Regions from separate parts of the Chryseobacterium cucumeris genome, predicted to be linked through region 2. Evidence: riboswitches for the same ligand, from Rfam matches in the RefSeq annotation. Region 2 holds a riboswitch; each other region holds the start of a gene.

Region 1 (4,215 bases), 1.6 Mb from region 2:
TCTGTTTTTACATCAATGATTCCAAATGTCTTTTTATAGCTGTGGGTGTTGTAATTGAATTCATTTCCATAGAAATAGAGTTTATCATTTACGATTGTCATTTCACTCACGGAGAGATGAAAATCTTTCTTGACTGTTCCCGTGGCTGCATCTATGAGATAAAGACTGGAAGGAACATTATAATAATCTCCTCTTGAGGTTACATAGAGATCACCGTAATTATCTTTTTTAATGTGATGAAGATTGATGGCAACATTTATTTTTTTGAGTTCGGTAAAAGTATTCAGATCAATTACCGAAACAGTATTGTCATAATCGGGAGCTTTATATCCTCCGGAATTGGCAACAAATAAGGTATTTCCCACAATTTCTATTTCTTCGGGCTGATATCCTACCACTACCTCACGCTGGATGGAAAGAGAAGCCGTATCAATTTCCACTACTTTCCCCTTCGGTGCTTTCGGGTTAATCGCTACAGGTCCGGCGTAGCTGCTGGCATAAGCTTTTCCGTTTTTGAAAGCAAGGTATCGGCAGTTTTGTAATGGAATAGAAGTAATACGTTTAGCCGTTTTAGCATCCAGCACTTCAATTTTATTGGAAACATTGACTACGATATAGAGCTTGCTTCCATAAACTTTGATATCATTTCCTACATCTCCCAGCTCTTTTACCACATTGGGATTGATTTCTGCATAAATATTTCTAAAATAAGTTCCCTTGGTGTAATCAAAAAAATCCAGGGTACATTTATTACTCCCCATATTCCCTTCATTGAGCATATAGAAGCCTTTTATTGCTGTGTTTTCTGAAGGAAGTCCTTCCACCACTTCCTGACGGACAATAATTTCATCTGTACGGCATGAGGTAAGAAAAGCTAATACCAGAAATAAAAAATAAAAGTTTAGTTTTCTCATAGGGTAAAGTTTAGAATAAGTTTAAAGTTTCTTCCGGGCATCGGATAATTGAGGACCACATCATAGTACTGATTGAAAATATTATTCATCTCAAAGCTTACCTTAAACTGATGATTCGCCCAGTTGAATTTTTTCTGAACAGACAAATCGTGCGTATACCAGGGCTGCACATAATTGTATTGAATGTTATCCTGGTTCACGTCATATCTTTCTCCTACGTACATTGCACTGTAATTGAAACTCCAGTCTTTATAATCCGCCATCAGACTGAACGATCCGCTATGCCATGGGGTATAAGGAATCTGATTGCGGTAAAAAGTATCTTCAGGATCACTCATATCTCTTGCACTTTGATAAGTGTAGGAAAGCAACGGTCTAAGAATAACTTTTCCAAGCTGCATTTCAGTCTGTACATTCACATCAGCTCCAATGATTTCAACCATTCCCAGGTTCATCATCAGCCAGCGGAACATGCTTCCGTTCGGAGCTGCCACAATTTTATCCTGTACTTTGTTGTAGTAACCGTCTACTTTAGCATAAAATGTTTTAAAGAGACGGTTGTTATAATTCTTCTGATAGGTAAATCCTACATCGTACTGATTGGTAAATTCAGGTTTCAGGTAAGTATTTCCGATATTGGTATAATACAGATCATTGAAGGTCGGAAGTCTGAAAATTCTTTTATAGAAAGCCCTTAGAGTAAGCTCCGGAATTTTTTCCGGCTGATAGCTCATAAACACTGCAGGTGTCCACTCTCTGGCATCTCCCGGTCTTTTATTTTTTCTAACTTCTTCAAATGTAAAGGTTCCTAAAAGGCTTCCCAAAATTTTGAATCTGTTCCACTGATACGTTGTTGCTAATGCGACCAATGTAGTGTAGCGGGTAGGATAAGAAAAGTTATCCAGATTCGCGTCCAGATTATTGTACTGAAAATCTCCACTCAGGCTGACATCCCAATTGGGAGTGATTGAGTAAATATTGGAAGAGGAAAGATAAAGTTCCCTTTGAATGTAGGTATTATCGGTATAAATAATAGACTGCGAACGAACCGTGTCCATGAAATGGGTATAATCGTAGGCAAATTTTGCTTTCAGCTGTGTTTCAAATTTCGGGAACAGTTTTTTTCTCAGATTAGCCTGTACAAAATAATTCTCATCGGAAAGTCTCGCTCCTCTTCCTTCAAAGCGCCCGTTAACGATGGGTGCCGGCATTCCGCGGTTTGAAATATAACCGTAGCCACGGATATTCCAGCTTCCGTTATTTAAAGTTCCGTTGAGAGAAGTTTCAAAACGTTTTGCCCGAATATCTGAATCCTGTCTTTTGGCAATGGTATCATAGGCTTGCTGTCCGTCCGGATATTTCTTCGCGTACCGGAACCTGTAAATTCCGTCACTCTGCATAAATTCGCCACTGAAACTGGCAGAAACCCTGTCTGAAATTTTCTGCTCCAGCCGGAATGACGGATTGAAGAGGTCTATGGAAGCACTTTTGGCTCTTATCACAAGATTGGTTTTTCTTGTTCCTTTAAACACAGGAGTTTTAGGCTGTAAATAAATAGATCCTGAAGAACCGAAATCTTTTGCAGGTTGAAAAATTTCACTTTTCTGTCCGTTGTATAATGAAATTTCTTCCAGATCATCCAGAGAATACCTTCCCAGATCCACAAGGCCGTTTTGGGCATTTCCTAATTGAATTCCATCATAGAAAACACCTACATGCTGGCTTCCCATGCTTCGGATGTTGATGGTTTTCAAACCACCCAATCCGCCGTAATCTTTAATCTGCACACCCGAAAAATACCGCAGCGCATCTGCTACAGAATGACTGTTTAATCTTTCCAGCTGCTCTCCCTGCAGGGTTTGTGCAGGTATAATTTCTTTAAAATTCTTTTTGTAAAGATTGATTCCTTTAATAGTCTCTTCCTGAAGACTGTCTTTTTTCTTAGTTTGGGAAAACACAAGTTGAGATGTTAACACTAATATTGTGAAAACAGCTTTATGAATTGCAGAAGTAGTTAGTTTTGCTGCCATTAGCTCATTTAGGGTAATGAAGACGCTAATGGGGTATAAGAATACAACGATAAAGCACAGCTGTCACTGCACAGAATCATTGATGTCCTAAGCTTTATTCCACGAAAGCGTCAAACGATTATTGTCTGGCAGGTCTTCTGACTTACTCCATTTTTGAAATCCTTCCCATTAAAAAACAGTGGATATATTCTTCAAAAACTTGGTGTGGAGCTTACAGCAGCGGGTCTGTCCCGGATTTTCACCGGATTCCCTTTTAAGAGCTTTTTACGGCTCACCAAATTCCGGCAAAGATAAATAATTATTCCTAATCCCCAACTAAAATAATGATTTATAAACAATTAAAGCTCCCGAAGGAGCTTTAACATGATTTCAACAAGGGTTTCTTTTTAAATTCCAATATTCAGAAAAATACTGAATCTTGATTGAGCTTCAATATCTCCTCCCGCCAGGCGTGTGTACATGGGAAGCATGACTTCACTTCCCAGGCTCAGCTTTTTATAAGAGGCTTCAAATCCCAGTTTTCCGTACAAAGCGCTACCAGCAGTATTCGGCAGTGCCTCATCAAACTGTTTGTTCTGAGCGTAGACTTCTCCCTGAACTCCAGTTTTTACAGAGAATATAGATTTTTCATTTCCTGCAACCTGATAAAAACCCGTTGCTGCATAGTTCCATTGGTTTCCAAAACGGTAATTTTTCTTATTCTCTGTTTTGATCATATAGTCTGTATTGACCAATACGGCTACTTTATTTTTCTGAAACTTATAATTCAAAGCGGCCTGATAATCCCAGCTTCCGGTTCCCAGCTGAAAGCTAGGGTTGACACCGGATGCTCCTTTTTCATCAAACTTGCCAAGTGGAATTTTCACGCCCAAACCTCCACTCAGATGATGGAAATTATCTTTAGAGCTCATCAGCTGGTAAATTCCCATCAGGTTTAAATCTCCTATTCCATTGATTCTAATATCTCCCTGCATGGTTTTCTTTTCATGAAAATGGAATGGCAGACTCGCATAAACACTCAGCTTTTTAGTCAGAGGAATTTTCCCCCAAAGTTGCAGCGTATTGAAATACTGATCTTGGGTAAGGTCTTTTACAAACAAGTTCTCTTTAGCTTTGTAATGCTGCGCAAAATACTTAATTCCGACAAACTGTGGATTCAACAATGACTCAAAGCCGGAAGATCCGTTTCCTGCTGCACAGCCGCAAGCATCACAGTCATCATCAAAATTGAATCTGCTGAAAGTTTCCGGAGCAATATAAGCACTGTCTCT
Region 2 (4,215 bases):
AATATTTTTATGCAGACGAGACCATTCCATTTCATTGTCACCATCTTTTTTCTGGTATTAAGTGCAACTGCATTTTCACAGAAAACAGCCGTGTTGGGTTCTTTACTGGACAAAAACTCAGAATTCATATTCCCACAGACTCCGGATAAAATTTCAAAAGCGTTGAACGTAAAAACTGTTTTTTATGAAGATGCCAACGAAGAAAAATATGCAAAATGGCCTATGAAAACAGGACTGGAGCTTTATTGCAGCCTGGGAAAAGACAATAGTATCAATGAGATGTTTTTTGTGACTTCAGACAATAAATCTGTCATTGTGGAAGGGCTTCCTTTTGGTCTTGTTCTGAATAAAAGTACATTACAGGACAGTAAAACGAAGTTCGGTAAGTACAATGCCAAAATACAAAAATCGGGAGCAGACAGTGAATTTCCTGGAGGGTCAAAACTGGTTTTTAAAAAAGGCAAACATTATACAACATTGCTTTTCGACAGTAAGAACCTGTTAAAATCAATAGGTTTAACAACAGAACTTAGGGATCCGGCTGCCAATTAAGTACTAAAAAACAAAACAATAATAGTATCCGTCATTATTGACGGATTTTTTTATCCTCAGACGGCGTTAACTTTAAAAGAAATCTATATCGTCAGTCCATGGTTGTTTTTCACCTCAGCCATCACAAAAGTACTATGCGTGCTGCCGATAGAATCTACGGATCCCAGCTTGTTAAATACAAAATCCTGATAATGCTTCATATCCCGCACCTGCACTTTCAGAAGGAAATCAAAATCTCCGGAAATATTATAGCATTCGGCAACTTCTTCAATTTCTAAAATTTCTTTTACAAAATCATACCCCACAGACCGGTCGTGAATTTTGAGTTTGATCTGGCAGAAAACCGTAAATCCGCGGTTCAGTTTTTCAGCATCAAGAACTGCCGCATATCTTTTAATAAAACCTTCCTGTTCAAGCCTTTTTACCCTTTCAAAAACCGGTGAAGTAGAAAGGTTCACTTCTTTAGCAAGTTCTTTAACGGTGAGTTTGGCGTTTTTCTGGAGGAGCCTGAGCAGCTGTACATCCTTATCATCGAGTTGTTCCACAGAATATTATTCTTTTAATTAATTAAAACAGTCAAATGTACAGAATTATATGCTTTTATTTTTACTTTTTTAAGTTTAATTTGCTTAATTATTTGTTTTCAATTGTGGTTTTATTCTGTATTACTAATTTTACACAAAATTAAAAGCTTTTACTGACAACCTTTGTTAAAGGTAAAAGTATAGTTCTTTACAGATACTTCATCAAACAGGAAAGGTTTTACTTAAGGTAGATTAATAGGGAATCGTGTGAAAATCACGAGCTGTCGCGCAACTGTAAGTAAACACACCAAAAGTTTTTGTCCTTGCAGCTCCACTGCCAAAAGCGGGAAGGATGACGGAAACTGTTACAAGTCAGGAGACCTGCCTTTACTGAATTGACAATGCTTTCGCGGTCTGAAGCTTTGGGGTCATATAGATGATATATCAGATTCGAGTATTTTCCTTTGTAAAGGAAATTACGCTGTCTGCCATGTCATGACTTTCCTGAAAATTCTTCCGATAAAATATTACGAAGCCTTTTAAAGAACTTTCCCAATAAGTTTAATTAAAAAGTTTAAAAAAATGCAAACTCACATTCTTGGCTATCCGCGTATTGGTAGCAAAAGAGAACTCAAAAAAGCCTGCGAGCAGTACTGGTCAGGTAAAATCCTTTTGGAAGAACTTCTGAATACCGGAAGAACTATCTGTAACCAAAACTGGAATATCCAGAAAGAAGCAGGGATAGACCTTATCCCGTGTAATGATTTTTCATACTATGATCAGGTATTGGATATGAGCCTTGTCGTAGGTGCTATTCCAACACGGTATCATGAAGTGGTGCTTAAAAAAAACAATACTGAGCTGGATCTTTATTTTGCAATGGCAAGAGGATATCAGAAAGACGGATTGGATATCACTGCCATGGAAATGACCAAGTGGTTCGATACCAACTATCACTACATCGTTCCGGAATTTTATAAAAATCAACAGTTTAAGCTCAGTTCAGATAAGATTTTCAATGAATTTGCCGGAGCAAAACAAGCGGGAATCAATGCAAAACCGATGATTATCGGACTGGTTTCTTATCTGTTATTAGGAAAAGAAAAAGAAGAGGGATTTGATAAGCTGGATTTGGCAGTAAATCTTCTTCCAGTCTATATCGAGATTTTAACCAAACTTCAGGATCAGGGTGCGGAATGGATTCAGTTTGATGAACCTTTTCTGGCCCTGGATTTAAATGAGAAAGCCAAAGAAACGTATCTTTCTGTGTATGCCGAAATCAGAAAACGTTTTCCGAAACTGAAATTTATCGTTGCCACTTATTTTGACGGATTAAAAGACAATACTTCACTTGCCGTTTCACTTCCTGTCAATACATTGCATGTTGATCTGGTTAGAAGTCCTGAGCAGCTGGATGATATTCTGAATAGCATTCCTGAAAGTGTAAGCCTTTCATTAGGAGTTGTTGACGGTAGAAATATCTGGAAAAATGATTACGAAAAGTCGCTGTCTTTTATCAGTAAAGCGGTTGAAAAACTAGGATCTGAAAGAATTTTCATTGCACCATCATGTTCATTGCTTCATTCACCCTGTGACCTGGATTTTGAAACCAGTCTTAACCCGGAAATTAAAAACTGGCTGGCTTTTGCAAAACAAAAAGTAAAGGAAGTCGTAACGCTTAAACAACTGGCTTCCGGAACGGAAAATGAACAGATTTTTGAAGCATTTGAAGAAAATAAAAAAGCAATTGAAAGCAGAAGAACTTCTTCTCTTATCCATAATAAAGAAGTGAAGCAAAGAGCCAATGCTGTTACTGAAAAAGATGCTCAGAGAATAAACACCTTCAAAATCCGTAAAAAAGAGCAACAGGAAGTATTGCAGCTTCCTTTGTTCCCAACCACTACGATCGGATCATTCCCGCAAACCTCAGAAGTGAGAAGCTGGAGAGCCAAATTCAAAAAAGGAGAACTGACAGCAGAACAATATGATACCTTACTGAAAGAGGAAACGCAAAGAACAATCCGCTGGCAGGAAGACATCGGAATTGATGTATTGGTTCACGGAGAATTTGAGCGTAACGACATGGTGGAATACTTCGGAGAACAGCTGGAAGGATTTGTATTCACCCGAAACGGTTGGGTACAAAGCTACGGAAGCCGTTGTGTGAAACCTCCTGTGATCTTCGGTGATGTTTCCCGCCCAACACCGATGACGGTGTACTGGTCTCAATATGCCCAATCTCAGACTGAAAAATGGGTAAAAGGAATGTTGACAGGTCCGGTTACCATTTTACAGTGGTCTTTTGTACGTGATGATCAGCCTCGTTCAGAAACTTGTAAGCAGATTGCTTTGGCAATTCGTGACGAGGTAGTGGATCTGGAAAAAGCAGGAATCAGAATTATTCAGATTGATGAGCCTGCCATAAGAGAAGGTCTTCCATTAAGAAAAACAGATTGGCAGAACTATTTGAAATGGGCCGTAGAAGCTTTCAGAATTTCAGCAAGCGGAGTAGAAGATGCCACTCAAATCCATACGCATATGTGTTATTCTGAATTTAACGATATTATTGAAAATATTGCTGATATGGATGCCGATGTCATTACGATAGAATGTTCACGTTCTCAGATGGAGCTGCTGAATGCTTTCGCCGATTTCAAATATCCGAATGAAATTGGTCCGGGAATATACGATATTCACTCACCAAGAGTACCATCGAAAGAAGAAATGACTGAACTGCTGAGAAAGGCTCAGAATGTCATTCCTGCCAATCAGCTCTGGGTAAATCCTGATTGCGGACTGAAGACAAGACACTGGGAAGAAACCGAAAAAGCTTTAATCGCAATGGTGGCTGCTGCCAAAGAAGCTTCTGTAGAATATGCACTTTAGAAAACTTTTACAATAATTAGATTCAATTATTCAGATCGTGTTATGATTTTCATGGCACGATCTGTTATTTTTAAACTATTAAAATTTTTGAAGAATAAAGTAGTTGAAAATCGTTCTGATAGGATCTTAATGGTTCAAAATCTAAGTTATTTTGCCTGTAAAGCACTTGGCGGATAGCCGAATTGTTTTTTAAAGGCAAATGAGAAATGGGATAAATTTTCAAATCCAAGATCTAAATAAATATCAGAAACGG
Region 3 (4,215 bases), 1.4 Mb from region 2:
ATGAATCAACCGGAACAAGAAGCGGAGCAAAATGGCAGGATGGAGTGGAAAGTTTTATTACAGATAATAATGGGAATCATGTAGGAGAAGCAGGAGGAATTTCTGCTGACGGAAATACAATAATAGGTTCGGCAAATCCTAATCCTTATGTATGGAATGCTGTGAGCGGACTTACTTATATAACGCATCCTAATGCTTCTTTCAGCTTCAAAGGAGGTGCCACCGGGATTTCTGCTGATGGGAAAAAAGTGATCGGGTATTACAGAGCATTTGGGGCTCCTCCCATGTCAGGAGAAGGCTTTATCTGGACCTCTGCCGCCGGGAGAATTAACCTGAATGATTATGCGGCATCTTTAGGAATTGCCACTAATGGAGTAACAATGGGACTTCCTCTTGCAATTTCACAGGACGGAAAGAAAATTGCCGGGTCAGGGACGAATGCTTCAGGGCAGATGATTGCTTTTTACCTGGATACTTCTGAATTTTTATCGGTGAGTGATGCTGTGAAAGAGAAAAACAATATAGGTATCTATCCTAATCCAGTGGCTGACATCCTGTATTTTAAAGGAAAAGGAAAAATAGAGAAAGCAGAAATTTATAATATGGTTGGACAAAAGGTAAAATCATTGGATACTGTAGAAGGACAGATTGATGTTTCATCCCTGTCAAAAGGAGATTATATTTTACAATATTCCGTAAAAGGAGTACAACAGGAGCCTTATAAATTTATTAAAAAGTAACATATATAAATAGTAAAGTAGTGGGATGAATGGCTGTTTTCAATATTGAAAGCGGCCGTTCTTTTTTGTGTATATAACAAAAGGATAGCATATTTTGTATAGAAAAGTCTGGTTTTTGGCAAATACATATAAAAAACTATCTTTGCAAAAATTTTGGTTTCCAGTATTTTGGAATGAAAAGGGAATCGGGTGTAACTCCCGGACTGTCCCCGCAACTGTAAATCGCAACACAAGTTTCTGCAAAACGCCACTGTGTAAAAACGGGAAGGAGCAGAATGCGAAAGTCAGGAGACCTGCCAGGATTATAATTAAAAACATATTGCTTTCGGAGGAAAAGTAAAAAAGTATGGATATAAAAAGATCTTTAGTACTGCTTTTTTCATCTTATGGGTGTTTTCTTTTTGGACAAGAGAAAACTATTGACACTATTTATGTCTTCGACAACCAGATGAACAGGGTGAAACTTTTTCATCCCGTAAAAACAATTACAGCAGAAGATGCTGAAAAAAACTCCGGTAATCTTTCGGAGCTTCTGAGGTTTCAATCGCAGGTTTTCATTAAAGAAAATGGCCGTGGTGCTGTTTCTTCGCCTTCTTTCAGAGGAACAACTGCCCAGCAGACTGCATTCGTATGGAACGGAATTAATATCAATTCTAATTTTTTAGGCCAGGGAGATATCAATAATATTGCTTTGTTCGGCTATGATCAGATCGGTATCAAAGCGGGTGGAGGAAGTGTAGTGTACGGAAGTGGTGCCATCGGGGGAAGTATTCACCTGAATAATACTCTTGATTTTAATAAAGGCTTCCATGGTTCTTTATTCTCTGAAGTGGCTTCCTTTAATACCTATAATAACTTTGTAAAAGGTTCTTACAGCAATGATAAGTTCAGTTTTAAAGCCTCCGGAAATTATTCCGTAAGTGAAAATGATTATAAGGTAAGCGATCTAAATTACATCAACAGAAACGGGAATTATTACAATACGACATTCAATGTAGGAGCATCCTATAAAATTACAAACGATCATAAGGTTTCGTGGCAAAGCCAGTTTTTTGATTCTTCACAGCATTATCCTGTATATGAGGAAACGGGAACAAAAACAAAATATACAACTCAAAGTGTAAGAAGTCTTCTTTCTTGGGACTGGAACAAAGCGAAGTTCAGCAATTCCCTTAAAGCAGCCTATACGGAAGAGAATTTTCAGTATTTCGGTTCGTTAAACCAACCTAAATCCAGTGGAGGAACCGGGAAAAATTATATCTTTAAAAATGATTTTAATTATTTCCTGAATTCAAAATGGAATTTTAATATCATCGGAGAATTTCAGATTAATAAAGGAGAAGGGTACGAGAGCGGAATATCCAATGTCAGCAGGAATATAGGTTCTGTTTCAGGATTATTGCGGTATTTTGCAACAAAAGATCTGCGTTTTGAAGGAGGATTCAAAAAAGATTTTGTAGAAGATGTAAAGTCTCCTTTTATGTATTCATTCTCCGGAAAATGGAACGCCGCAAAATGGTATGATCTGAGTATTAACGTATCCAAAAACTTCAGATATCCTTCATTTAATGATATTTATTATGAACCGGGAGGAAATAAAGATCTGAGACCGGAAACCTCTACTCAGGTGGATATGACCAATGAGTTCAAAGTGGGAGATTTCAAACTTACTCTGTCTCCCTACTATATGAACATCACAGATCTTATTGTATGGCTTCCAACGGCTATGGGATACTGGCAGGCATACAATGTCAATAAATCCGAATCTTACGGGCTGGAATCCCTGTTGTCTTTCAGCAAGCAGTGGGGAAATCATAAATTCAGAGCCAATGCAGCATACTATTATGCAAAAGCTATCGATAAAGAAACGAAGATGCAGAGACCTTACGTTCCCATGCACAGGGGAAATGCCGGTATAGATTACGAATATGGTTTCTTCAGGTTTTATGCACAGGGACAGCTGAACGGTGTTACCTACACCACAAGTGATGAAAAGAGATCAGAAGCTATAGATCCTTATTTTCTTTTAAATATGGGAGTTTCTGCCACCTTAGCAAAAAAATATACCTTAGGGTTTAAAGTGAATAATCTAACCAATACCTACTATAAAACCGTTTCTTTCTATCCTTTACCAAAAAGAAACTATAGTGTGTATGCAGCAATAAATTTTTAATAAATTAAAATTGAATAAATTATGAAAATAACTAAACTTTTAACTGTCTTATTTGCAGTTGTACTATTGTTTAATATGTCTTCATGTACAAGTGACTCTGCCGAGTTTGAAATTTCTCCGATCACTTACCAGAACGGATATTTTATCTCTAATGAAGGTAATTTTAACAGCCAGGGTGCTAAAGTAACATTCCTGACAAGAGATTTAAGCTTAAAGCAGGATGACGTATATGGGTACAATAACAATAAAGAAATTCTGGGTGACGTTCTTCAGACCATTGGTCTTAATGGAAATAAGGCTTATCTTGTGATCAATAACTCAAACAAAATTGTTGTAGTAGACCGTTATACATTTAAGAAATTAGGAGTAATCACTAATCAGATTGATAACCCGAGAGGAATTGCTTTTGCTAATGATTTTATCTATGTTGCTAATCTAAACTTCTCTACGAATGCAACAAGTGTAACAAAATATAAGGCTTCCGACTATTCATTTGTAAGCAAAATCACGATGACAGGCGGGGCTGATAAAGCAGTAGAAGCAGGTGGAAATATTTTTGTGCAGAATGCTACTTCCGGATATGGAAATATGATTACTTATATCAATACTTCTAATGACAGTAAAACTGAACTTACTGTTCCGAATGGTAAGATTAACAGTACTATTTCATACAAATCCAATGTATATACAATTTCTTCTACAGCTACTGATTCTTATATCTATAAAATCTCCGGCACAGGGGCTATGACACCGGTAGTTACGTTGACAGGAATTCCAAGTGCTACCAATCTTCAGATTGATAATGATAAAATCTATTTCAGTTCTGCCAATAAAGTGTATACAACAAGTTTAGCTACACCAACAGTTCCTGCAAGCCCGCTATTAACAGCTGCAGATGGTGGTCCTTATTTTACGCTTTATGGATTTAATGTTATTGATGGTAGAATTTTTGCATCAGATGTTAAACAATTCACTCAGGAAAGCGAAATGACTGTATATTCAGCAACTACGGGTACCAAGCTTACCTCCCTTAAAACAGGTGGTCTTGGTGCTAACGGAACTTTCCTTAACCCGCAATAATTATTACTTCTAAAAATAATTTTTTATTTTTTCATCATTTGTGTTTTTTTCCGGCCGGTTTCGAAGAAACCGGCCGGCTTTGTTTCCTTAAGAAAAAAATTCCGGCGGGATGGAACATCCCGCCGGAATTTTTAATATTTTTCTAAATTGAATTATAAGGTTAATCCCAGTTTCTCAGCTTCAGCAATGACAAACTTCGTCGCTTCTTCTTTTTCATTGGGA
Region 4 (4,215 bases), 1.6 Mb from region 2:
TTGTTTTCATTACTTATTTCTTGTTTGCTTCCCTTCAGTATTGAAACATTTGGATTAAGTTTTCTTCTGATTTTACCTGTTCTTCATTATTTTATATATGAAGTAAGGCTTAAAAGCGAATATTACTTTTATGCCAATTCAGGCTTTTCAAGGATGTTTCTCTGGACAGGAACAATAGTATCGGGGATTATTGTAAAAATTATAACATTATTTTTATGAGCAGACTGCATGTTGATAGCGTAACCAAATCTTTTAATGAGAGGAAAATTCTGCAGGATATTTATATAGGATGCGAAACAGGACAAATCATAGGCCTGTTGGGCAGAAATGGAAGCGGGAAATCAACCCTGTTAAAAATTATCTTCGGAACTGAATATGGCGATACTCAGTTTATAAAATATGACAACACTATTCTGAAAAGCATTTCCGACAGAAAAAACAGAATTGCTTACTTGCCACAAGATCTTTTTTTACCCAAAAATATAAAAATAAAAAACCTGGTTCCTCTTTTTTGTAATCAAAAGAATACTGAGCTGCTTTTTACATCAGAATTCGTACAGCCTTTCCTTCATGAAAAGCCTAAAAACCTTTCCAAAGGTGAACAGAGAATTATTGAAACTTTGATGATTATTTATTCTGAAGCTGATTTTGTTTTACTGGACGAACCTTTCCATAGTCTTTCTCCGAAAATTTCTGCAGCATTGAAAGCTGCAATCATTGAACAGTCTGCGTATAAGGGATTCATTATTTCTGACCATAATTATCAGGAAGTTCTTGATATTTCACACCAAATATTTCTTTTGCGTGAAGGCTATCTGAAACAAATACAAGATTTAAATGAACTGCAACGGTATAATTATCTTCCGAAAAGCATTTAATTTATATATTTGAGGGATCAAAAAAATTTCATGATGACTTTCATAAACAAAGTATTCTATTTATCTGCTTTCAGTATCTTATCTGTTGTCTTTGTAAAAGGACAAACTAAAGTTCCTTTTGGAGTGGTAAAAGCTGAGGAAGGATATGCCAACGTACGTGTACATAAAGACGACTACCGAAAAATTGTTGATAAGATCCGTATGCGCAAAGGTGATGTATTTGTTTATGTAAAACCGGCTCCGGGAGAAACAGAATGGATCTGGATCAAATATCCTGAGAAACAGGATGACGACAAGCCTTTTGTGCGTTATGAAACTCTTGATAAAGAAGGAATGGTGAATAAAGGACGTATTGCTTATGTAGACCAGCTTCCCGCCTATACTCCATCCAAATCCAAAAATGGAAGATCCCTTATTTTTACCGATAATTCCGATCCTAAAATCCCTACCGCCCAAAGAAGCAAAGTAGTCATTGATATTTACCCTTCCAATGCAGGATACCGTAAAAAGGAAAAAGATGCAGATGGAAAAATTCTTACGATTGATAAAGTAAAACCATGGGGAATTGGAAATGACCTTCCTGAGGGAATGACCGAAATCAAATCCATCAGAGTGCAGCAGCCCGGAAGAGGATCTGTTTTTGTAAGGGAAGCCATCAAAAACATGTTCCAGCCTACCATGGATTTTGAGAACATCGGGGTAACTTCCCTCGACAATGATAATATTTTCCTTTATATGATCAATGGTTCAGGGGAAAACAGATACACTACTCTCTGGACGATTAAGAAAGGAAGAGTAATCAGCCAGATTATTTATCATAATCCGGAATAAATTCATTATTTTTGCATTCGAAAAGTTTTTACGCTTATTCATCACAGAAATTGGTTCTGCATCACCGCAGATTAAAAGGGAACCGTGTGAAAATCACGGACTGTCGCGCAACTGTAAAGTAACTGAAGTCTTTATCAAAGATCCACTGTGCGAGGCATGGGAAGGAGATAAATGATGTTACAAGTCAGGAGACCTGCCTTTTTCTTAAACATGTAACTTTCGCGATTTGAAGTTGTATTGATCTGATGGATTGTTTCAGGAGTTCTATCAATTCCTGTCATTATTCTGTTGTTTTAGTATTATTTCATTTCGCTTTAATTAATAATGATATATGACTACAGAAGAAAGAATTGAAGCATCCGAAACCAGAATCTTTAAAGCGGTTTTCCCTAACACCACCAATCATTACGATACCCTTTTTGGAGGTACTGCCATGCAGCTGATGGATGAAGTAGCTTTTATTACCGCAACCCGTTTTGCCAGAAAAAGAGTGGTAACCGTGAGCAGTGATAAAATTGATTTCAAAAAACCTATTCCTGCCGGAACTATTGTGGAACTGATCGGAAAAGTTTCATACGTGGGAAAAACCAGTATGAAGGTGAATGTTGAAATTTACACTGAACAGATGTACTCCTATGAAAGAGAAAAAGCTATTGTAGGTGATTTTACTTTTGTAGCCATCGACGAATTCAAAAAACCAATCCAGATACTATAAATTATAAAAAATTCGGGCGGCCAAAGGCCGCCCGAAGCTTTAAATATTTTCATTGACATTATTTCAATACCTTTTCTGTTTCCAGACTTCTGTTCAATAAAAGTTCAAAAGCCTCTCCCATTTCGTCTGATGCTCTGCTGATTGCATTTTCAAGCATATTCCGGATCTGTCTTTCCGTCACTCCGGCTTCTGTCCAGCTCTTTCCTGTAGTATGGGAATTTAAAATAAACGGCATAATTCTATCGATTCCACAGGCAAAAATAGCATCCGGTGTTTTCTCTTCCTCAAACTCCAGCCACAGGTTAAAAAATTCTGTACGTAAAGGCTCATCCAGAATTCCAAAGATCTTTTGGGCTGAAGCTTTCTCTCTTTCAAACTTTCCGACCATAGCTTTTTCATCAAAAATAAAAGTGTCTCCGGCTTCTATTTCCACAAGATCATGAATGGAAAGCATTCTTATCACTCTTAGCAAATCAATATCAGCTCGGTTTTTAGCATATGGATAAAGGATCTGGGCAAGAATAATGATCTGCCAGGAATGTTCAGCCGTATTCTCTCTTCGGGAATCGTCTGCATTATAATTTCTTCGTTGTACATTTTTAAGCGCATCTACTGCCAGAATAAAATCTATCTCTTTCTGAATTTTCATCTTACTTTTTATTTCTGTTATATTGATCTGACGGATATACCTTTGTTCTGGTAATCCATTTATTATTGATCTTTTCTTTCGTTATGACCTTTACCTGATCCTCATTGGTCATATCCTCCTCTTTTTCCAGCACTCTCTCCAGCCCTTTGTTCGGAATAACGGTATATTCTGTTGTAAAAATCCTGCAACAACCGGACTTACCGTAGGAAATAAGACGCTTTCGTTTAGCATCTGTTTCAAAAAAATCAAAACCGTTTGAGCCCAGGTCTGTAAGTTCTTCACTTTTTACAAATGCCATTCTTGTAGTATTGAATACATAAACATCATAAGAAGCCGAACTGTAATTTCCCATATTTCCGTTTCTTATCGCTACATCTTCGGTGCCGTCAAAATTAAAATCATCTACAATTACACTACGCTGATCCTTTGAAAGCGGAATCAATTTCCCGCGAACCAGTTTTTGGCCTTGTTCCGCATATACAACAAGATCATCAGAAACAAAAGTCTGTACTTTGCTGTTTTTATGGTCAAACAGTTCCACCGTTCCTTTTCCTCCACATCGGTCATCGTAACAGTTTTCTGTCTGAATGACTGCATCATAGTTCTTTGATACATTTTTAATTTCAAACTGATATTGCCCGAAACAGAGCGGTCCCAAAAGAAATACTGATAAGTGCCTGTACTTATTTAAAATATTCATGGTAATAGGAATGATTTGGGTCTTTTTTATTTCTAACAAAAATACGAATCATAATACCGATCTCAAAATCCATGTTCTCATTATCTGCCAGAATTTCCCTTTCCATAAAACAGTATTCACAGATAAGAAGCTTTCTCCCGCTATCCGCTCATACTCCTCGCGCCTGCCTAAAGCCGTGGCTGCTGTGGGGTAACCGCTGCTATCGGGGCTAGAACATGAGTGATAAGTGATAAAAGATCATTTTTTCTCTCCAATTTTCAAAATTCTATCTAAAAATTTAAAAATTCTCAGACATTTTCTTCTAAAATCCATTTGACTCAAAATTGATGATTAAAATTATTATATTGATTTATAGTGTTTTAAATAATTTATTTTAAAAATTTCACTACTTTGTATTGCATAATACCATTTTATTTACATATCTTTGTAATGTAAAATTAGA

The links. A riboswitch is a leader RNA that binds a small molecule or an ion and turns the genes downstream of it on or off. The one in region 2 is predicted to bind cobalamin.
Region 1: it holds a riboswitch for cobalamin, as region 2 does, so the genes downstream of both, JNG87_RS21335 (TonB-dependent receptor plug domain-containing protein) here and metE (5-methyltetrahydropteroyltriglutamate--homocysteine S-methyltransferase) in region 2, are expected to answer to the same signal.
Region 3: it holds a riboswitch for cobalamin, as region 2 does, so the genes downstream of both, JNG87_RS13355 (TonB-dependent receptor plug domain-containing protein) here and metE (5-methyltetrahydropteroyltriglutamate--homocysteine S-methyltransferase) in region 2, are expected to answer to the same signal.
Region 4: it holds a riboswitch for cobalamin, as region 2 does, so the genes downstream of both, JNG87_RS14030 (acyl-CoA thioesterase) here and metE (5-methyltetrahydropteroyltriglutamate--homocysteine S-methyltransferase) in region 2, are expected to answer to the same signal.

Annotation. Positions count from the first base shown of each region.
Region 1 covers NZ_CP068760.1:4,739,268-4,743,482, forward strand. Annotated here, with positions in the region: gene JNG87_RS21330 (YncE family protein) at 1-914, opposite strand, end outside; gene JNG87_RS21335 (TonB-dependent receptor plug domain-containing protein) at 911-2,944, opposite strand; cobalamin riboswitch at 3,054-3,238, opposite strand; gene JNG87_RS21340 (transporter) at 3,331-4,215, opposite strand, start outside.
Region 2 covers NZ_CP068760.1:1,573,108-1,577,322, reverse strand. Annotated here, with positions in the region: gene JNG87_RS07040 (hypothetical protein) at 10-552, shown strand; gene JNG87_RS07035 (Lrp/AsnC family transcriptional regulator) at 636-1,097, opposite strand; cobalamin riboswitch at 1,293-1,480, shown strand; gene metE (5-methyltetrahydropteroyltriglutamate--homocysteine S-methyltransferase) at 1,659-3,962, shown strand; gene JNG87_RS07025 (helix-turn-helix domain-containing protein) at 4,109-4,215, opposite strand, start outside.
Region 3 covers NZ_CP068760.1:2,980,027-2,984,241, forward strand. Annotated here, with positions in the region: gene JNG87_RS13350 (T9SS type A sorting domain-containing protein) at 1-740, shown strand, start outside; cobalamin riboswitch at 878-1,056, shown strand; gene JNG87_RS13355 (TonB-dependent receptor plug domain-containing protein) at 1,087-2,913, shown strand; gene JNG87_RS13360 (YncE family protein) at 2,935-3,993, shown strand; gene JNG87_RS13365 (CCA tRNA nucleotidyltransferase) at 4,146-4,215, opposite strand, start outside.
Region 4 covers NZ_CP068760.1:3,128,278-3,132,492, reverse strand. Annotated here, with positions in the region: gene JNG87_RS14040 (ATP-binding cassette domain-containing protein) at 216-878, shown strand; gene JNG87_RS14035 (hypothetical protein) at 909-1,709, shown strand; cobalamin riboswitch at 1,744-1,925, shown strand; gene JNG87_RS14030 (acyl-CoA thioesterase) at 2,041-2,424, shown strand; gene JNG87_RS14025 (HD domain-containing protein) at 2,483-3,073, opposite strand; gene JNG87_RS14020 (XAC2610-related protein) at 3,075-3,773, opposite strand.